DNA from 2 places in the Microbacterium sp. 4-7 genome. Region 2 is predicted to be linked to the other one. Evidence: predicted binding sites of a transcription regulator. Region 2 holds the regulator's gene; the other holds the start of a gene.
The links. Region 2 encodes HrcA, which represses chaperone genes, less so after heat shock. Its sites were predicted from a motif close to TTNGCACTCGNNNNNNNCGAGTGCNAA; they were not measured.
Positions count from the first base shown of each region.

Region 1 (9,463 bases), on a different contig from region 2:
CCATCGGGGCCGGAGCCTTCTCGGGCTTGTCAGCCACGACGACCTCGGTGGTGAGGAAGAGAGCCGCGATCGATGCTGCGTTCTGCAGCGCCGAGCGGGTCACCTTCGCCGGGTCGATGATGCCCGCTGCGAACATGTCGACGTACTCACCGGTAGCCGCGTTGAGGCCCTGACCCGAGGGAAGCTCGGAGACCTTGTTCGCGACCACACCCGGCTCGAGGCCGGCGTTCAGGGCGATCTGCTTCAGCGGAGCCTCGATCGCGACGCGAACGATGTTCGCACCGGTCGCCTCGTCGCCCGAGAGCGAGAGAGCGTCGAGAGCCTTGGTGCCGGACTGGATCAGCGCGACGCCACCACCGGGGACGATGCCCTCCTCGACGGCTGCCTTCGCGTTGCGGACGGCGTCCTCGATGCGGTGCTTGCGCTCCTTGAGCTCGACCTCGGTTGCCGCGCCCGCCTTGATGACGGCGACGCCACCTGCAAGCTTGGCGAGGCGCTCCTGCAGCTTCTCGCGGTCGTAGTCGCTGTCGGTGTTCTCGATCTCGCGACGGATCTGCGTGACGCGACCCTCGATCTGGTCTGCCTCTCCGGCACCCTCGACGATCGTGGTCTCGTCCTTGGTGACGATGACCTTGCGAGCGCGACCCAGCAGGTCGAGCGTGGCGTTCTCGAGCTTCAGGCCGACCTCTTCGGTGATGACCTGACCACCGGTGAGGATCGCGATGTCCTGCAGCTGCGCCTTGCGGCGGTCGCCGAAGCCGGGTGCCTTGACGGCGACCGACTTGAAGATGCCCTTGAGCTTGTTGAGCACGAGAGTCGCGAGAGCCTCGCCCTCGACGTCCTCGGCGATGATGACGAGCTCCTTGCCGTCCTGGATCACCTTGTCGACGATGGGCAGAAGGTCCTTGATGTTCGAGATCTTCTGGTTCGCGATGAGGATGTAGGCGTCTTCGAAGACAGCCTCCTGGCGCTCCGGGTCCGTCACGAAGTACGGGTTCAGGTAGCCCTTGTCGAAGCGCATGCCCTCGGTGAGCTCGAGCTCGGTGCCGAAGGTCTGCGACTCCTCGACGGTGACGACGCCCTCCTTGCCGACCTTGTCGATCGCCTCGGCGATGAGCTCGCCGATGGCGGGGTCAGCAGCCGAGATCGAAGCGGTCGCAGCGATCTGCTCCTTGGAGTCGATCTCCTTCGCGCTGGCGAGGAGCTCCTCGGTGATGGCCGCGACGGCCTTCTCGATGCCGCGCTTCAGCGAGATCGGGTCTGCGCCGGCTGCGACGTTGCGCAGACCCTCGCGGACCAGAGCCTGGGCGAGCACCGTGGCGGTGGTGGTTCCGTCACCGGCGACGTCGTCGGTCTTCTTGGCGACCTCCTTGACGAGCTCCGCACCGATCTTCTCGTACGGGTCGTCGAGCTCGATCTCCTTGGCGATGGAGACGCCGTCGTTCGTGATCGTGGGGGCGCCCCACTTCTTCTCCAGCACGACGTTGCGACCGCGCGGGCCGAGCGTCACCTTGACGGCGTCGGCGAGAATGTTGAGGCCGCGCTCGAGGCCGCGGCGGGCCTCCTCATCGAAAGCGATGATCTTTGCCATGAGTTTTGTCGTCCCTCCTGGACGTAGACGTTGGGTTTAGCACTCAGAGTGAGAGAGTGCTAACGCCATTCTGGCACTCGACCCCATCGAGTGCAAGCTGCGGGGAGGGACCGCGCGGCGCTCTACGGGGCAGGGGTGTCTGCGGGAGTCTCGGGAGCGGTGGTCGCGCGATCGAGTCCGATGACCACCGTGAGCTGCTTCGCGCCGGTGTCGTTCAGATCGGTGTAGAAATCGCTCTGCTCCACCTGCGCTCCGCCGATGAGGTTCGCGAGGCCGATGGCCGCGAGCTCGTCCTCGTCGGCGACGTAGTAGACCGTCGTCGTCGAGAAGTCCTGGCTCGCACTGTCGGTCGCGAACACGACGTCCGCTGCCCAGCCGTTGTTGATCAGGACGTCGCGCATCTGCTCGTCGAGCCCCTCGTCCGGGGATGCGTTGAGGATCATCACCGAGTAGGTGACGTCGACGACTCCGGTCTCGACGGGTGCAGGACTGGCCGTGGGGACGGCCTCCGGGAAGAGGCTGATACGCCCCATCACCACCAGCGAGCCGAAGATGCCGCCGATGATGAGCACCAGAGCGGCCACGAAAGACCAGAGGAGCACGACCCAGCCGTTCATCCCCGGGGCTTCGGCGCGATGCGCTCCGACGCGTCCGGATGATCGGGGGACGTCGTCGAATCGATCTCGGCTGGGCTTTGACACCCCTCGATGCTAACGGCACCGACCTCTGTATCCGCATCGAGCGCCGTCGGCGCGTGGCGGACGCGCGAGTCAGCCGACGAAACCGGGCGTGCGAGCGGCTCTCTGGAATGATCTCGAGTCGCGGATGCGCCGCAGCCGACGCACCAGCATCGGGTCGTACTCGAGGGCGGCCTCCGACTCGATCAGACGTCCGAGGAGCTGGTAGTAGCGCGCGGCGCTCATACCCAGCTGGGCCCGGATGGTCTCCTCTTTCGCGCCGCCGTGGCGCGGCCACGCGGTCTCCAGCGCGAGGATCGCACGATCGCGCTCGCTCAGCTCTCCCAGCATGAGATCAGATTAGGTCGCCGCCCCGCCGATTCCGGCACGCCACTCCCACCATCGCCCGAGTGGGTCGGCGGCTGCGCGCACCTGCCCGTCGAGCGCCACGACGAAACCGGGCCACTCCGCGGCGACGACGGGCGGATCCCAGGCGTCGAGGAGCGCGGGAGGGTCGATGGTCAGCCAGCGCGCGCCGAGTCCGCGGATGCGGTCGACGAGGGCTTCACGGGCCTCCCGGGGAATGTGCACCAGCACGCCGGGAGTCGTGACGACGAGGGCGGCGTCGCGGGGCGCCTCGGCGGCGAGCTCGTCGATCTGCTCGAGCGCGTCGCCTGCGACGAGGTGGGGAGGGGCGGATGCCGCGATGTCGAGCGCCGCCGACACCCGTTGCTCGCGCCCCTCCTCCCCCGGCCACACCAGACCCAGCAGCCAGCGCCGGTCACGCTCGTCTCGCGCGTCGAGCGGCGCGAGGTCGATGCCGGCTCGCCACACCACATCGGGCATCCGCATCGGCGGGAGGGCTCCGTCGACACGGCTTTCAAGGATCACGGTGGAGGGGCCGTCCGCGGGGTCGAGCGACGCGCGCAGCCGCCCGTCCGCGCCCACGAAGCGATACGAGTACCTGTCCGGATAGAGGCACAGTCCTGCGGAGGCTCCGACCTCGAGCAGCGCGATCGGGCCGTCGATCTCCGACAGCGCGGGCAGAAGCGGCGCGAGACGCAGAGGTTCGTTCGTCTGCAGGCGCCGGCCGCTGCACTCGGCCACGATCTCATCGGCGCGCGCGATCACGAACGACCGCCAGGCGCCGTAGCCGACGAGGCCGGCGCCCAGCATCCGTGTCACCGCGAACACGAGCGGGGGCTGCCGTCTGTTCTCCGGAATTCGCGCGAGCACGCCCTGTACCTCGGAGTCGGCGGCGACACCGTCGGCCCACTCGACATACAGGTCGCTGCGCCCCGGCGCCTCCTGCTCGGCGAAACGCGCGTAGCGCTGCTGCACGGCATCCGTCATGGATCCATTGTCTCGTGGCGCCGAGCGCCTCTGAACGCGAGAGAATGGATCAGACCCCCAGGAGGACCGATGTCGTACAGCGTGGACAAGACCGAAGAAGAGTGGCGCGAGGAGCTCGGCGAGGAGCAGTACGCCGTGCTGCGCGAAGCCGCCACCGAGCGCGCCTGGACGGGCGAGCTTCTCGACGAGGGCCGAGCGGGCCTCTACACCTGCGGCGCCTGCGGTGCCGAGCTGTTCAAGAGCGGCACGAAGTTCGACTCCGGATGCGGCTGGCCGAGCTTTTACGAGTCGATCCGCCCCGACGCGGTGCAGCTCATCGAGGACACGACGCTCGGCATGGTGCGCACCGAGGTGCGCTGCGCGAACTGCGGCTCTCACCTGGGCCACGTCTTCCCCGACGGATTCGGCACGCCCACCGGCGACCGCTACTGCATGAACTCGATCGCCCTGAACTTCACACCCGAAGAGTCGTGAACGCCCTCGAGGCGGTCCGCGCACGGCAGTCCTGGTCGAAGGTGACCGACGACGCGCCGTCGCGCGATGAGCTGCTGACGCTCGTCGCCGCAGCGGGTCGTGTGGCCGATCATTCGTCGCTGCGCCCGTGGCGTCTCATCGAGCTCCGCGGGTCCGACCGCGAGGTGCTCGGCGCGGCGATCGCGAAGGCGGAGGGTGACAAGTCCCCGTCGACCAAGCCTCTTCGCGCTCCGCTGCTGATCGCCGTGGTCGCCAGCTATCGCAAGAGCGACAAGGTTCCCCGGTGGGAGCAGGAGGCGGTCGCGTCAGGCGTCGCCCACATGCTCAGCCTGCTGCTCGACGAGGCCGGCTGGGGCGTGCTGTGGCGCACCGGACGGTACACGCGCTCGAAGGCCATCGCGAAGGCTCACGGCATCGGCAAGAACGAAGAGCTGCTCGGCTGGCTGTATGTCGGCGGCAAGCCGCAGGGCAAGAAGCCGGGCCGCCGCAAGCCGGTCGACGCCCGGGCACTCGTGACGCGGATGCCGCAGCCGAAGAACAAGTAGCGCGCTCAGCTGCGTCGACGCCGCGGGAGTGCGACGACCACGGATGCCACGGCGACGATCACCATGCCGACGATCTGCCAGAGCGCCGGCCCCGCGGCCGCGGGCCAGATGAGGTCGATGATCACCGACGTGGCGAGCTGACCGAGCACCGAGCCGAGGCCCATCAGCAGCACGCCGGTATGCGCGACGATGAAGGCGCCGAGCAGGATGTACGCCGCGCCGAGGAATCCTCCGAGGTACAGCCACGGCTCGGTCGGCAGCGCATCGGGCACTCCTCGCACGGCGATGCTGATGCCCGCGGCGGCCAGCAGCGCGACGGTGCCGGCGATGAAGCTCATGAAGGTGGCCGCGAGGGGCGACCTCACGCGCTGAGCCAGCCTGCCGTTGGTCGCCGCCTGCCAGGCGATGCCGACACCTGCGGCGAACGGCAGCAGCAGCATCCAGAGCGGGGCGGTGGCCAGCACGTCCCCGCTCAGGGAGATGCCCACTGCGGCGAGCGCGAACGCGCCGCCCAGCACGCGTCCCGGCGTGATCGCGACCACTCCCGCCGGGCCGAACCCGATCCTGTCGAGGACGAGGCCGTGCAGCGTCTGTCCCGCCACCACGCCGACCGTGAACAGCGAGACGCCGAGCACGCCGGCGGTGATCCCCTGGGTCGATACGGTGAGTGCGCCGCAGGCGCCGCCGAGCAGCATCCAGAACGGGATGGTCCGATCGCGGATGCCGCCGCGCAGTCGTCCGACGCCTCGACGAGCCGAGGGAAGGCAGACGATCACGATCGCCAGGGCTGCGAGTCCCACGGAGAACGAGATGAGACCGGCCGCGATGCCATTGTCGATCTCGACGCCCAGCACCCCGTTGATCCGCGCCTGGACAGCCGTCATGACGCCGATCGCGACCGCTCCGCCGAGCGCGAGGGGCGGGGAGAGACGACGAACCTGGGTCACCTGTCGACCCTAGCCGAGCGAGGATCCTCCTCCCGCAGCGTGCACGATGTCCGTGGCCGGGCGTACCCTGACGGCATGTGCGCGAGCTACGGACTTGACCCCCGGTTCACCGACACCGAACTCCTCGCAGCGGCCGACGAGGCCGTGCTCGACGGGCTCCGGGAGTGGGCTGAGCAGAATGCCCGCGAGACCGTTCGCCCCACCGGCAAGAACCTCCGCAATCTCAATCCGATCGTGGTCCAGCCCGACACCGCTCCGACGCTCGAGCCGGCGTGGTGGGGATTCCTCATCAACGGGGAGCCGTCGAAGTTCCCGTCGATCAACACCCGCTCCGAGCGGCTGCAGGAGCGCCCCGGCGGATTGAAGGGTCGCGCGCTCGTCCCTGCGACCAGCTGGTACGAGATGAAGAAGCCCGAGCGCGTGTGGCACGAGTTCCTCGTCGACGAGGGTGCCCTCTTCGGGATGGCGGCGGTCACCCAGAGAGGTCGCACCGCCGACGGCGAGTCCTTCACCTGCTACTCGATCGTGATGCGCCCGGCTCCTCCGCACCTCGCGGACGTGCACGACCGGATGCCGCTGCTGATCCCCGCGTCCCTGAGTGAGGAGTGGCTCACCGCCGAGCCCACGAAGGACATCATCGACGAGGCGCTGCTCGCCGCTGCGACGCTCGACGAGCGCGTGCACGCCGCGCCGCGCGCGAGCGACAAGGGCGCGGATCGGCTGTTCTGAGCTCATGGATTCGACGAATCTCGTCGCCACCGCGGCGGAGCGTGCAGAGGAGCTGCCGGGCGCGGCGCGGGAGAACCCGTTCGGTCCCGAGTGGGACGTGTACAAGGTGCGCGGACGCGTGTTCCTGCTGATCCCTCTCGACCAGACCGGGAGGGTCACGCTCAAGTCGCACCCCGACGACTCGGTCGCATTGCGCGAGACCTTCGCCGACATCGTCCCGGGGTACCACATGAACAAGAAGCACTGGATCACCCTCATGCCGGGGCCGTCACTCGACGAGGAACTCGTGTCCGAGCTGGTCACGGAGTCGTACCGTCTGGTGGTCGAGAAGCTCCCACGCGCCCAGCGGCCCGTGGATCCCGACCTGTTCGGGCGCCCCTCGTCCTGACGATTCCGCACCGGCCATCCACCGTGAGGATGACCCGCTGCCTCCGGGGAACGGTACCCAGGGAGGACGCGCGGGCTGCGGCGCCGTCGATAGCGTCGTAGACATGATCACAGCAGAAGGCCTCACGAAGAGATTCGGAGAGAAGACAGCCGTCCAGGACGTGTCGTTCACGGTCAAGCCGGGCACGGTCACCGGGTTCCTCGGTCCGAACGGCGCGGGAAAATCCACCACGATGCGCATGATCGTCGGCCTCGACCGGCCGACGTCCGGCACCGCGACCGTCGCCGGCCGGGAGTACCGGAAGCTTCGCGCCCCGCTCACGGAGGTGGGGGTGCTTCTCGACGCGAAGGCGGTGCACACCGGCCGCACCGCTCGCAATCATCTGCGTGCGATGGCGGCGACCCACGGCATCCCCGCGTCGCGCGTCGACGAGGTCATCGACCTGGCGGGCATCGCGCCCGTCGCCCGCAAGCGCGCCGGGAAGTTCTCACTCGGCATGGGGCAGCGGCTCGGAATCGCCTCGGCCCTGCTCGGGGATCCGCACACGCTGATCCTCGATGAGCCTGTCAACGGCCTCGACCCCGAGGGGGTGCGATGGGTGCGACAGTTCGTGCGCCATGCGGCGTCCGATGGGCGCACGGTCCTGCTGTCCAGCCACCTGATGAGCGAGATGGCGCAGACCGCCGATCACGTGATCGTGGTGGGCCGGGGCAGAGTGCTCGCCGACGCTCCGCTCGAAGAACTCGTCCGCGCCTGGACGACGAACACCGTGCGCGTCCGCACGCCCCGCGCTGCGGATCTGGCCACAGCGGTCGGCGGCCCGTCGGTCGAGATCGTGAGCTCGGCTCCCGATCTTCTCGACATCGTCGGCCTGCCGGCCTCCCGCATCGGCGACCTCGCCGCTCGACACGGCATCCCCCTGCACGAGCTCACCCCGACCACCGGGTCGCTCGAAGACGCCTATCTGGCGCTCACCGGCGACTCGGTCGAGTACCGCACGAAGGAGATCTCATGACCGTCCAGGCTCCTGCCCGCACGCGCCAGCACGTCGACACCGGACACCGCCTCACGTTCGTCCGCGCGATCCGCGGCGAGTGGATCAAGCTCTCCACGCTTCGCTCCACCTGGTGGTCCATCGGCATCGCCGCAGTGCTCACCGTCGGCATCGCGGTGCTCATCGCTCAGGCGATCGACCTGCCGGGCTTCGACCCCATTCAGGCCGTGGTCATGCCGATCCAGTTCACGATGCTGCTCGCGGGCATCCTCGGTGCGATCTCCGTGACGGGTGAATACTCGACCGGAATGATCCGCTCGACGCTGGCAGCCAACCCGAAGCGCGGCTCCGTGCTCGCCGCCAAGGCCGTCGTGATCGCGGTCTTCCTGTTCGTGTCGTCTCTGGTGATCTTCTCAGCCGCAGCTGTCGCCGTCTCCGCGGTCGTCGCGTCGCGCGATCAGAGCATCGACTGGTCCGATCCGGCGGCATCGCTCCTTCCGATCGTCGTGTCGTCGCTTGCCATGTCCGTCTTCGCTCTCATCGGCGTCGCATTCGGCTTCATCCTGCGCTCGGGCGCCGGAGCCATCGCCGCGACCGTCGGCCTGCTGTTCGTCCTGCCGATCGTCGCGAGCTTCTTCACGATCGCCGGCGACGCGTGGACGTGGCTCCTCGAGACCGCGAACTACCTGCCGGTCGCCGCCGCTCAGAGTGCGATCCTTCCCGAGGGAGCCGCCCTCGAGGGCCCGGTCGCGTATCTCACGCTGGCCGGCTGGGTGGCTGCGGGCATGCTCGCCGCCTGGGGCGTGCTCCGCACCCGCGACGCGTGACCGAGAGCCGACCGATGACCGATCCGCGTAGAGTCGGCCGGTGACCACCCCGATCAGCCGCAGCACCTCAGTCCGCGAGGACGAGGGGCTGCGGCTGCCGCGTCCCCCCGGCGTCCTACGCCGTTTCTGGGCGCGGCATCCGGTGGTCGCCGACGTCGTCATCACGATCCTGTGCCTGCTCCTCTCCCTCGTTCCCGCTGGTGCGATCACCCGCGATCTTCCGATGCCCCTCGCCATCGGCGTGGCGATCCTGGTCCCCGCCGCGGTGGTCGGCACCTGCGCGACTCTGCTCTGGCGGCGCAGACACCCGCTGGTGCCGTTCGTGGCATCTTTCGCACTCGAAGCCCTGTTCCTCTTCGCGCTTCAGCCGATCGGCGCTCCTGTCCTGCTGGTCAGCTGCTACTCGCTCGCCGTGTACCGCTCGTCGCGGGCGGCGTGGACCGGCTTCGGCATCGCGATCGCATCGCTCGCGGCGCTCGCCGGTGCGCTCACCCTCACCGGCGTCATCACTCTGCAGATCGCCGCGAACGCCGTCGTGATGTCGCTGGTCCTCGGGCTCATCGGCACTTTGATCGGTGTGAATGTCGGAGGACGCAAACGCTACCTGGCTGCGGTGATCGACCGCTCCCGCCAGCTGCTCGTGGAACGCGATCAGCAGGCCCAGCTGGCCGCAGCAGGCGAACGCGCCCGCATCGCCCGCGAGATGCACGACATCGTCTCGCACTCGCTCACGGTGATCGTCGCCCTGTCCGAGGGCGCAGCCGCGACACCGGATCCCGTGCAGGCGCGAACGGCGGCGTCCTCCGCCGCCGAGACGGCTCGCAGCGCGCTCACCGAGATGCGCGCGATGCTCGGAGTCCTCCGCGCCGATGATTCGCCACTCCCCCTGGCACCTCTCGAGCCGACGCCACCGCAGGAGACGGTCGCAGTGGCGCAAC
Region 1 is NZ_MCRH01000007.1:288,371-297,833, forward strand. Features, by position in the region: gene groL (chaperonin GroEL) at 1-1,591, opposite strand, end outside; gene BEP68_RS16010 (LytR C-terminal domain-containing protein) at 1,714-2,292, opposite strand; gene BEP68_RS16015 (DUF3263 domain-containing protein) at 2,362-2,619, opposite strand; gene BEP68_RS16020 (DUF2332 domain-containing protein) at 2,629-3,621, opposite strand; gene msrB (peptide-methionine (R)-S-oxide reductase MsrB) at 3,691-4,095, shown strand; gene BEP68_RS16030 (nitroreductase family protein) at 4,092-4,640, shown strand; gene BEP68_RS16035 (DMT family transporter) at 4,646-5,587, opposite strand; gene BEP68_RS16040 (SOS response-associated peptidase family protein) at 5,663-6,316, shown strand; gene BEP68_RS16045 (MmcQ/YjbR family DNA-binding protein) at 6,321-6,704, shown strand; gene BEP68_RS16050 (ABC transporter ATP-binding protein) at 6,808-7,719, shown strand; gene BEP68_RS16055 (ABC transporter permease) at 7,716-8,525, shown strand; gene BEP68_RS16060 (sensor histidine kinase) at 8,566-9,463, shown strand, end outside.
Region 1: groL (chaperonin GroEL) is a predicted target of HrcA. The motif match lies at 1,628-1,654, and genes of this name have one in related genera.

Region 2 (9,463 bases):
CGACGGGAAGCTGACCTTGAGGTCTCGGACGGAAAGGACAGTACTCATGCGCGACCTCCAGCCGCAGAGGTCGGATCCAGGGCGTCGCGCAGACCGTCGGCGATGAGAGCCATCGAGACGGTGAGCAGGGTGAGCGCCGCTGCAGGGAAGTAGAAGAGCCACGGTGCGCTCACCAGAGTGCTGGAGCCGTAGCCGATCAGGGCGCCGAGCGAGACGTCGGGCAGCTTCACACCGAAGCCGAGGAACGAGAGCGCGGTCTCGGTGAGGACGGCCGACACGACGCCGAGCGTGAAGTTGATCACCAGCAGCGACCCGATGTTCGGGAGCATGTGACGCAGGACGATCCGCATCCCCGAGAGCCCGGCGTAGCGAGCGGCATGCACGTACTCGCGCTCGCGGATCGACAGCGACAGGGTCCAGATGATCCGGGCAGGGAAGAACCAGCCGACGACGAAGATCATGACGAGCGAGATCACCAGCCAGTTCCCGCCGGCGTCGTTCGAGATCATCGCGAGGATCAGGAAGTTCGGGACCACCATCATGAAGTGGATGATCGCGAGCATGATCCGCTCGTACCGGCCGCCGAAGTAGGCGGCGGTGGCACCGATGAGTGCCGAGACGACCGTGGTGCCGATGGCCACGAGGGCAGCGATCATCATGGAGCGCTGAAGTCCTACGGCGACCTGGGCGAAGTTGTCGTTGCCCGAACCGTTCGTCCCGAACCAGTGCTCGGCCGAGGGAGCCTGGCGCAGCGCGAGGAAGTCGAGGTCGGTGTGCGAGTACGGCGCGATGAGCGGTCCCACGATCGCGAACACCACCAGAAGCGCGAGGATGACGACGCCGATCAAGGCACCGCGGTTGCGCAGGAACCGACGCGTGTACAGCGTCAGCATCGAGGTGCGCTTGCGGTTCTTCGGCTTCTCCGGCTCGGCGATCTCGGGGGACACCCCGATGGCTTCCAGGGACATCAGCTCACCCGCACTCTCGGATCGAGGACGACCACGGCGACGTCAGCGAGGATCGCGCCGATCGCCGTCATCAGGGCGCCGAACGCCGCGACTGCGACCACGCCGTGAATGTCGTTGTTGTTCAGGGTCTGGATGAAGTACCGACCCATTCCGTTCCAGTTGAAGATCGTCTCGGTCAGCACCGCTCCGGTGAAGACCGCGGGGATCGTGAACGCGACCTGCGTCGTGACGGGGATCAGCGACGTCCGCAGCGCGTGCTTGCGGATGGCCTGCTGCTTGGTGAGTCCCTTGGCACGGGCGGTGCGAACGTAATCCGCCTTGATGTTGTCGAGCAGCAGCGAGCGCTGCAGGAAGTGGATGGACGCGTAGCCCGTGAGCACCAGGCCGAGTGTGGGGAGCGTCAGGTGTTGGAGGACGTCTATGAGGACGGGGAAGAATCCCTCGACCCCCTGACTGGAGGATCCGACGACGTAGAAGACGGTCGTGCCGACCGCGTTGTTGAAGTTGATCGCGAGCAGAACCAGAGCGAATCCCGCAACGACCGTGGGGATGTTCATCGTGATGATGCTCGTGCCCTGACCGATGCGGTCGGCCAGTTTGTACTGACGGGATGCCGTGTAGACACCGAGGGCGATGCCCAGGATGGTCGTGATGATCGTCGCCCCGAGCACGAGCTCGGCGCTGATCCAGACCCGGTATGCGACCTGCTCGTTGACGGACTCGCCTGTGGGGCCGACTCCCCAGTCCCAGCGGAAGAGGATGCTGGAGAACCAGGTCCACCATCGTTCGATCAGGGGGACCGATTCGCTGAGGTTGCGAGGCTTCAGCAGCGCATCGATCTGATCGGGCGAAAGCGGAGGTCGACGTCCGACGTAGTTGTTCTCGGGATCGAGATACAGCCACGCGAGGAAGTAGGTGATGTTCGTCGCGATGACGATCATCAGCACCCATCCCAGCAGGCGGCGCAACAGATACTTGATCAAGGTGATGATTCTTTCTCTTTTACAGACGCGCGCGGGATCCGCCGACGCAACGCTGAGCCGGGAAGACAGTCAATCACCATCAGCCGATCTGCGCGACACGACGCCTGCACTTGGTCTGTGACGGAGTCTTATCGCTCACGGGATCCGGTGTCACGGATGGCTCCCGGGCAACCTCGGCAGAATATCACCGGATCGCACGAAGCGGGCATAAGCCTCACCTCACCGTAGAATCGTCAGGACATGTCACCACGCGCTCTCACTCCGCTTCAGCCTGCCGCGACGCCTTCGGCGCAGATCCGCAACTTCTGCATCATCGCGCACATCGACCACGGCAAGTCGACCCTCGCCGACCGCATGCTCCAGATCACCGGCGTGGTCTCGGATCGCGACATGCGCGCGCAGTACCTCGACCGCATGGACATCGAGCGTGAGCGCGGCATCACCATCAAGAGCCAGGCCGTGCGGATGCCGTGGGAGATCGACGGCGAGACATTCGCGCTCAACATGATCGACACCCCGGGGCACGTCGACTTCACCTACGAGGTGTCCCGGTCTCTCGCCGCCTGCGAGGGCGCGATCCTGCTCGTCGACGCCGCCCAGGGCATCGAGGCCCAGACTCTGGCGAACCTCTACCTCGCGCTAGAGAACGACCTGCACATCATCCCGGTGCTGAACAAGATCGACCTGCCGGCGGCCGACCCCGACAAGTACGCCAAGGAGCTGGCATCGCTCATCGGCGGCAAGCCCGAGGACGTGCTCCGTGTCTCGGGCAAGACCGGTGTCGGCGTCGAGGAGCTGCTCGACCGCCTGGTCAAGGAGATCCCCGCACCCGTCGGAGACGCCGATGCTCCGGCCCGCGCCATGATCTTCGACTCCGTCTACGACGCCTACCGCGGGGTCGTCACCTACGTCCGCATGGTGGACGGTAGCCTGTCGCCCCGCGAGCGCATTCAGATGATGTCGACGGGTGCCAACCACGAGGCGCTCGAGGTCGGCGTGTCGAGCCCCGAACCGGTGCCGTCCAAGGGGCTCGGCGTCGGCGAGGTCGGCTACCTCATCACCGGAGTGAAAGACGTCCGTCTGTCGAAGGTCGGCGACACGATCACGACGGCACGCAGGCCCTCGACCCAGGCTCTGCCGGGCTACACCGACCCGAAGCCGATGGTCTTCTCGGGGATCTACCCGATCGACGGCAGCGACTACGCGGAGCTCCGGGAGGCGCTCGACAAGCTCAAGCTCTCCGACGCCTCGCTGCAGTACGAGCCTGAGACCTCCGTCGCCCTCGGTTTCGGCTTCCGCTGCGGGTTCCTGGGACTCCTGCATCTCGAGATCATCACCGAGCGTCTCGAGCGAGAATTCGGCCTCGACCTCATCACCACCGCACCCAGCGTGATCTACGAGGTGCTCACGAGCGACACGGGCGAGACCGTGACGGTGACGAACCCGAGCGAGTACCCCGACGGTCGCATCGGCTCGGTGTCGGAGCCGATGGTGAAGACCGCGATCCTGCTGCCCAAGGACTACGTGGGCACGGTCATGGAGCTCTGCCAGTCGCGTCGCGGAGCACTGCTGGGCATGGAGTACTTCTCCGAGGAGCGCGTCGAGCTCCGCTACATGATGCCGCTCGGTGAGATCGTCTTCGACTTCTTCGACCAGCTCAAGTCCAAGACCCAGGGCTATGCCTCGCTCGACTACGAACCCGCCGGACAGCAGGAGGCGGACCTTGTCAAGGTCGACATCCTGCTGCAGGGTGACAAGGTCGACGCGTTCAGCTCGATCGTGCACCGTGACAAGGCCTACGCCTACGGCACGCTGATGACGGAGCGACTGCGCAAGCTGATCCCTCGCCAGAACTTCGAGGTGCCGATCCAGGCCGCCATCGGCGCCAGGATCATCGCCCGCGAGACGATCAGGGCGCTGCGCAAGGACGTGCTCGCCAAATGCTACGGCGGTGACATCAGCCGCAAGCGCAAGCTCCTCGAGAAGCAGAAAGAGGGCAAGAAGCGCATGAAGATGGTCGGTCGTGTCGAGGTGCCGCAGGAGGCGTTCATCGCAGCACTCTCCGGTGACGTCGAGGGCAAGGACAAGAAGTAGGACCTTCGGGCCGGGCTGTTCCCGGCGTGGAGGGTGATCGTCCAGGGAACGGGAAGTAGGCTGGAACGCATGCGGCGCGGGACTTTCCGAGACGACACGGTTGACTATGCGGCCGTGGGTGCGACCCACGCGCCCGATCTGATGCAGTACCCGCCGGAGCGCAGCATCCCGGCGGAGAACTCCTGGCGGATCGGCAGCGGTCATGACCGCTTCCAGTCCGCGGGCGAAGCTCTGCTGACCTGGACCGCGCAGCGCGCGGCGGGCCTCAGCATCGAGGATGTGCGTCCCGCGCCCGGTCCCGCCTACGCCGGTGTCAGCTTCGACGCCGAGGGCACGCCGATCGCACCGAGCAAGAACGACGTCGAACAGCGCTTCGACGCGGAAGGCACCCCGTTCGCCGGCCCGGGCATGACGCTGCGCCTGCATGGGCGGGTTGCCGGCATGCGGGCGGATGCCGAGCTGCGCGTGATCTCCGTGACCGAGGAGAAGCGCCGGATCGGATTCGTGCTGGGCACGGTCGGAGGCTCGGTGGTGCGCGGTGAGGAGTCCTTCGACATCGACTGGCGCGAGGACAACGACGAGGTGTGGTTCTCCGTCCGTGCCTTCGACGCGCCGAACTCCCTTCTCTACCGCGTCGTCCCGCCGCTGGTGAAGCGCCGTCGCCGGGAACTGTTCGCACGCTATCTGCGGGCGATCTCGCCGCTGTACGCGACTCCGGTCTGATGGTCGCACCTCTCTGATGGCCGGTCCGCTTCCACTCGGCGATCCGGCACCGGCAGACGGACATCTGCCCTCCGATCTGCCGATCGATTCTTCCGTGCCCTTCTCCGCATACCTGCACGTCCCCTTCTGCCGGGTGCGGTGCGGCTACTGCGACTTCAACACCTACACCTCGGGAGAGCTCCGCGGCGCGAAGCAGGAGGACTACGCCTCGACGCTCATCACCGAGATCGCCCTGGCGAGGCGCGTTCTCGCGGATGCGGGCGCGCTGCGCCCGATGGACACCGTGTTCTTCGGCGGCGGCACGCCGACTCTCCTGCCCGCGGGGGATCTCGCCCAGATGCTCGGTGCGGCGACCGACGCGTTCGGCCTCGTCGACGGCGCCGAGATCACGGTCGAGGCGAACCCCGACACGGTGACGCCCGAGGTCGCGCGGACCCTCGCGGATGCCGGCGTCACGCGGCTGTCGATCGGCATGCAGTCGGCAGTGCCGCATGTGCTCGCCGCTCTCGACCGCACTCATCGCCCCGAGAACGTGAGGACAGCGGTCGCCGCGGCGAAGGACGCTGGCCTCGCCGTGAGCGTGGACCTCATCTACGGCGCCCCCGGTGAGTCGATCGGTGATTGGGAGGCGTCGCTCGACGCGGCGCTCGCACTCGAGTCGGACCACATCTCGGCGTACGCGCTGATCATCGAGGACGGCACGAAGCTCGCGCGACAGATCCGCCGAGGCGAGGTGCCGGCGCCGGACGACGACCTGCAGGCCGACATGTACGAGCTCGCCGATGCGCGTCTCGCAGCGGCGGGCTTCGACTGGTACGAGATCAGCAACTGGTCTCGCTCGCCCGAGCAGCGTTCGCGGCACAATCTCGCCTACTGGCAGGGGCGCGACTGGTGGGGATTCGGTCCCGGCGCGCACAGTCACGTCGCCGGCCTGCGGTGGTGGAACGTCAAGCATCCGGCCGCGTATGCACAGCGGCTCGCCGCAGCGGAGTCTCCCGCCGCCGGCACGGAGCGGCCGGACGAGCAGTCGACGACGCTCGAGCGCATCCTGCTGCTGAGTCGCATCCGCGAGGGCATCGCCGTCAGCGACCTCGCCGCGGACAAGAGGACACGCGTCGCGGGTCTGATCGCGGATGGGCTCGTCGACCCGGCCGCTGCCGTTCGCGGACGCGTGCAGCTCACACTGCGGGGGCGCCTGCTCGCCGATGCCGTCGTGCGTGAGCTCACCGACTGATCGGCGACCGCTGAGTCCGGACATCGTGCCGGATCAGCACGTGGTCGGCGTCGGCGGGTAGAATTGGCACTCGTAGCCAGTGAGTGCCAAGAGGGAGGGAGTTGCGATGGTCAGCGAAAGAGGCCTCCAGGTTCTCCGCGCGATCGTGCAGGACTACGTCGAGACCCATGAACCCGTCGGCAGCCGATCGATCGTCGACCGCTACTCCTTCGGCGTGTCCGCGGCGACGATCCGCAACGACATGGCACTGCTCGAAGACGAAGAGCTGATCGCCGCCCCGCACACCTCCTCCGGTCGCGTTCCCACCGACAAGGGCTACCGCGTGTTCGTGGATCATCTCGCCCAGCTGCGGCCGCTGTCGGTCGCGCAGCGCACGGCCATCGAGTCCTTCCTCACCGCTCCCTCCGACCTCGACGACCTGATGGTGCGCACGGTCCGAGTGCTCACGCAGCTCACGGGGCAGGTCGCGCTGGCGCAGTACCCGTCATTCGCGCGCGCGCATCTGACGCATCTCGAACTCGTGGCGCTGGCGCCGAATCGTCTGCTCATCGTGCTCGTCACCGACGCGGGCGGCGTCTCGCAGCGCATCGCCCCGCTGCCCGTCGATGTCGACGACGCCGACATGGCGCTGCTGCGTGCTCGCCTCTCCGCCCTGATCACGGGCCGGGCGGTGAGCGACGCCGCTGAGCGGCTGCAAGCGCTTCTCGCGGACGACGCACACAGTCATGACGTCGTACTGCGCGCTCTCGCGACGATCGTCATCGACGAGCTCGGCGCCTTCCGTCAGGAGCGCCTGGTGATGGCCGGAGCAGCGACTCTGGCTCGACGCGAGCAGGACTTCCGCGGCAGCATCCACCCTCTGCTCGAGGCGATCGAGGAGCAGGTGACGCTGCTGCGGCTGATGAGCGAGATGGAGGCGGACTCCCACGGTCTCGCCGCCAGCATCGGCACCGAGAACGCGTCCTTCGGCCTCGGCGAGGCATCGATCGTGGCCAGCAACTACGCCGCCCCCAGCGGCACGGCGCGAGTCGGCGTGATGGGGCCGACGCGCATGGACTATCCGAGCAATCTCGCGGCGGCGCGGGCCGTGGCCCGCTATCTGTCTCGGATGCTCGACGAAGACGAGGCGGCCCGCTGACGCGGCCGCCCAGAGAACAGCACACGCAGAAGGGCCATTGTGGCAGACCACTACGAGGTACTCGGCGTCTCTCGTGACGCCTCCACCGACGAGATCAAGAAGGCGTACCGACGCCTCGCTCGTCAGCTCCACCCCGATGTGAATCCGGGTGAAGACGCGGCCGAGCAGTTCAAGCTCGTCACGCATGCATACGACGTCCTGAGCGACGACGATTCCCGTCGCCGCTACGACATGGGCGGCGGAGACGGCGCCGCTGGCAACTTCCAGGGCTTCGGCGGCTTCGGGGACATCTTCGAGACCTTCTTCGGCGCGGGCCAAGGCGGTGGCAGGGGCGCGCGTCCGCGGTCACGCCGCGAACGGGGACAGGACGCCCTCGTCCGGGTGACCCTCGATCTCGGCGACGTCGTCTTCGGTGCGCACCGCGACATCGAGGTCGACACGGCCGTGCTGTGCGAGACGTGCAACGGCTCGTGCTGCCAGGAGGGCACGTCGCCCGTCACCTGTGACATCTGCGGCGGCTCCGGACACGTTCAGCGTCAGGTGCGGAGCCTGCTCGGCAACGTCGTGACCTCTCAGCCCTGCGGCACCTGCGAGGGCTACGGCACGACGATCCCGTATCCGTGCGGCACCTGCGGCGGCCAGGGGCGGGTGCGCTCGCGTCGCACCGTCTCGCTCGACATCCCCGCCGGCGTCGAGACCGGGCTGCGCCTGCAGCTGCCGGGCTCTGGCGAGGTCGGCAAGGCGGGTGGCCCGAACGGCGACCTGTACGTCGAGGTCACCGTGAACCCGCACCCGTCTTTCAGCCGCGACGGCGACGACCTGCTGGCGACGCTGGAGGTGTCGATGCCGGATGCGATCCTCGGCACCGAGACCACGATCCAGGGTCTCGACGGCGAGGTCGATCTCGAGATCCGCTCGGGCGTCCAGTCCGGCGACGTGTTGACGATCAAGGGCCGCGGCATCACGCCGCTGCGGGGCAACCAGCGCGGCGACCTCCGCGTCGGCGTGCAGGTGGTCACTCCGACCCGGCTCGACTCCGCGCAGCGCGCGCTCATCGAGGACTTCGCGAAGAAGACCAAGGCACCGGGCCCGCAGCTGGCGCAGTTCCAGCAGGGGCTGTTCTCGAAGCTCCGCGACCGCTTCCGTTCGCACTGATCCGGACGGCGCTCATGGCACTCCACTTCCTCGTCGAGAACTCCTCGGATGCCGCGGTCGGCGACCTCGTGTCGCTCACCGGCGCCGAGGCGAAGCACGCCGCCGTCGTCCGACGGCTCCGCGTCGGCGAGGCGGTGACGGTCGGCGACGGCTCGGGGGTGTGGCTGACCGGCGTCGCCGAAGAGGTGTCTCCGTCCCGCGTCGACGTGCGCGTGGCCGAGCGATCGGTCGACCCCGCGCCCAGCCCTCGCATCGTGCTCGTGCAGGCTCTCGCGAAGGGTGATCGCGACGAGCTCGCCGTGCAGGCGGCATGCGAGCTCGGCGTCGATGAGATCGTGCCGTGGCAGGCGAGCCGAAGCGTGTCCCGATGGGATGGTCCCAAGGCCGTCAAAGGGCGCGAGCGGTGGGCGACGATCGTCCGCGAGGCGGCGAAGCAGGCTCACCGGGCGTGGGTCCCGGAGGTGGCGCCTCCGGCGTCGACCGCCGACCTCGCGAGACGCGCCGCATCTCAGCGGGTGCTGCTTCTCGACCCGACCGCCCCCGTGCGGTTGTCCGAGCTCGAGCCAGACGGCAGGGACATCGTCCTCGTCGTCGGGCCCGAGGGCGGTATCTCCGACGACGAGCTCTCGAAGCTGTCGGATGCCGGCGCCGAGCGTGTGCTGCTCGGAGACACCGTGCTGCGCACGTCCACGGCGGGCCCGGCTGCGATCGCCGTGCTGTCGGTCGCACTCAGCCGCTGGTGATCAGGCTACGGACCCGGCAGTGCTGCGGTCAGTAGACTGGGAGCATGTCCGAGCCCTCGATCTTCACGCGCATCCTCAACGGCGACATCCCGGGTGAGATCCTGCTCGACACCGGCCGCGTGTTCGCGATCCGGGACATCAACCCGCAGGCACCGCTGCACGCGCTCGTGATCCCCAAGACCGAGGACTACCGCGACGTCACGGAGCTCGCCGAGGGCGACCCCGGTCTGCTCGCGGAGATCGTCGCGGCTGCGAAGCAGCTCGCCTCCGAGCATGCGAACGGCGAATACCGCCTCATCTTCAACAACGGCGCCAGCGCCGCCCAGTCCGTCTTCCACGTGCACGCCCATGTGCTCGGCAACATCGAGGAGAGCAAGCTCGTTGGCTTCTGACGAAAACGACCTGACCGCATCCGACACCGCCGT
Region 2 is NZ_MCRH01000004.1:369,641-379,103, reverse strand. Features, by position in the region: gene BEP68_RS08985 (ABC transporter ATP-binding protein) at 1-48, opposite strand, end outside; gene BEP68_RS08980 (ABC transporter permease) at 45-968, opposite strand; gene BEP68_RS08975 (ABC transporter permease) at 968-1,951, opposite strand; gene lepA (translation elongation factor 4) at 2,192-4,045, shown strand; gene BEP68_RS08965 (DUF1990 family protein) at 4,115-4,768, shown strand; gene hemW (radical SAM family heme chaperone HemW) at 4,785-6,002, shown strand; gene hrcA (heat-inducible transcriptional repressor HrcA) at 6,109-7,140, shown strand; gene dnaJ (molecular chaperone DnaJ) at 7,180-8,295, shown strand; gene BEP68_RS08945 (16S rRNA (uracil(1498)-N(3))-methyltransferase) at 8,310-9,038, shown strand; gene BEP68_RS08940 (HIT domain-containing protein) at 9,083-9,430, shown strand.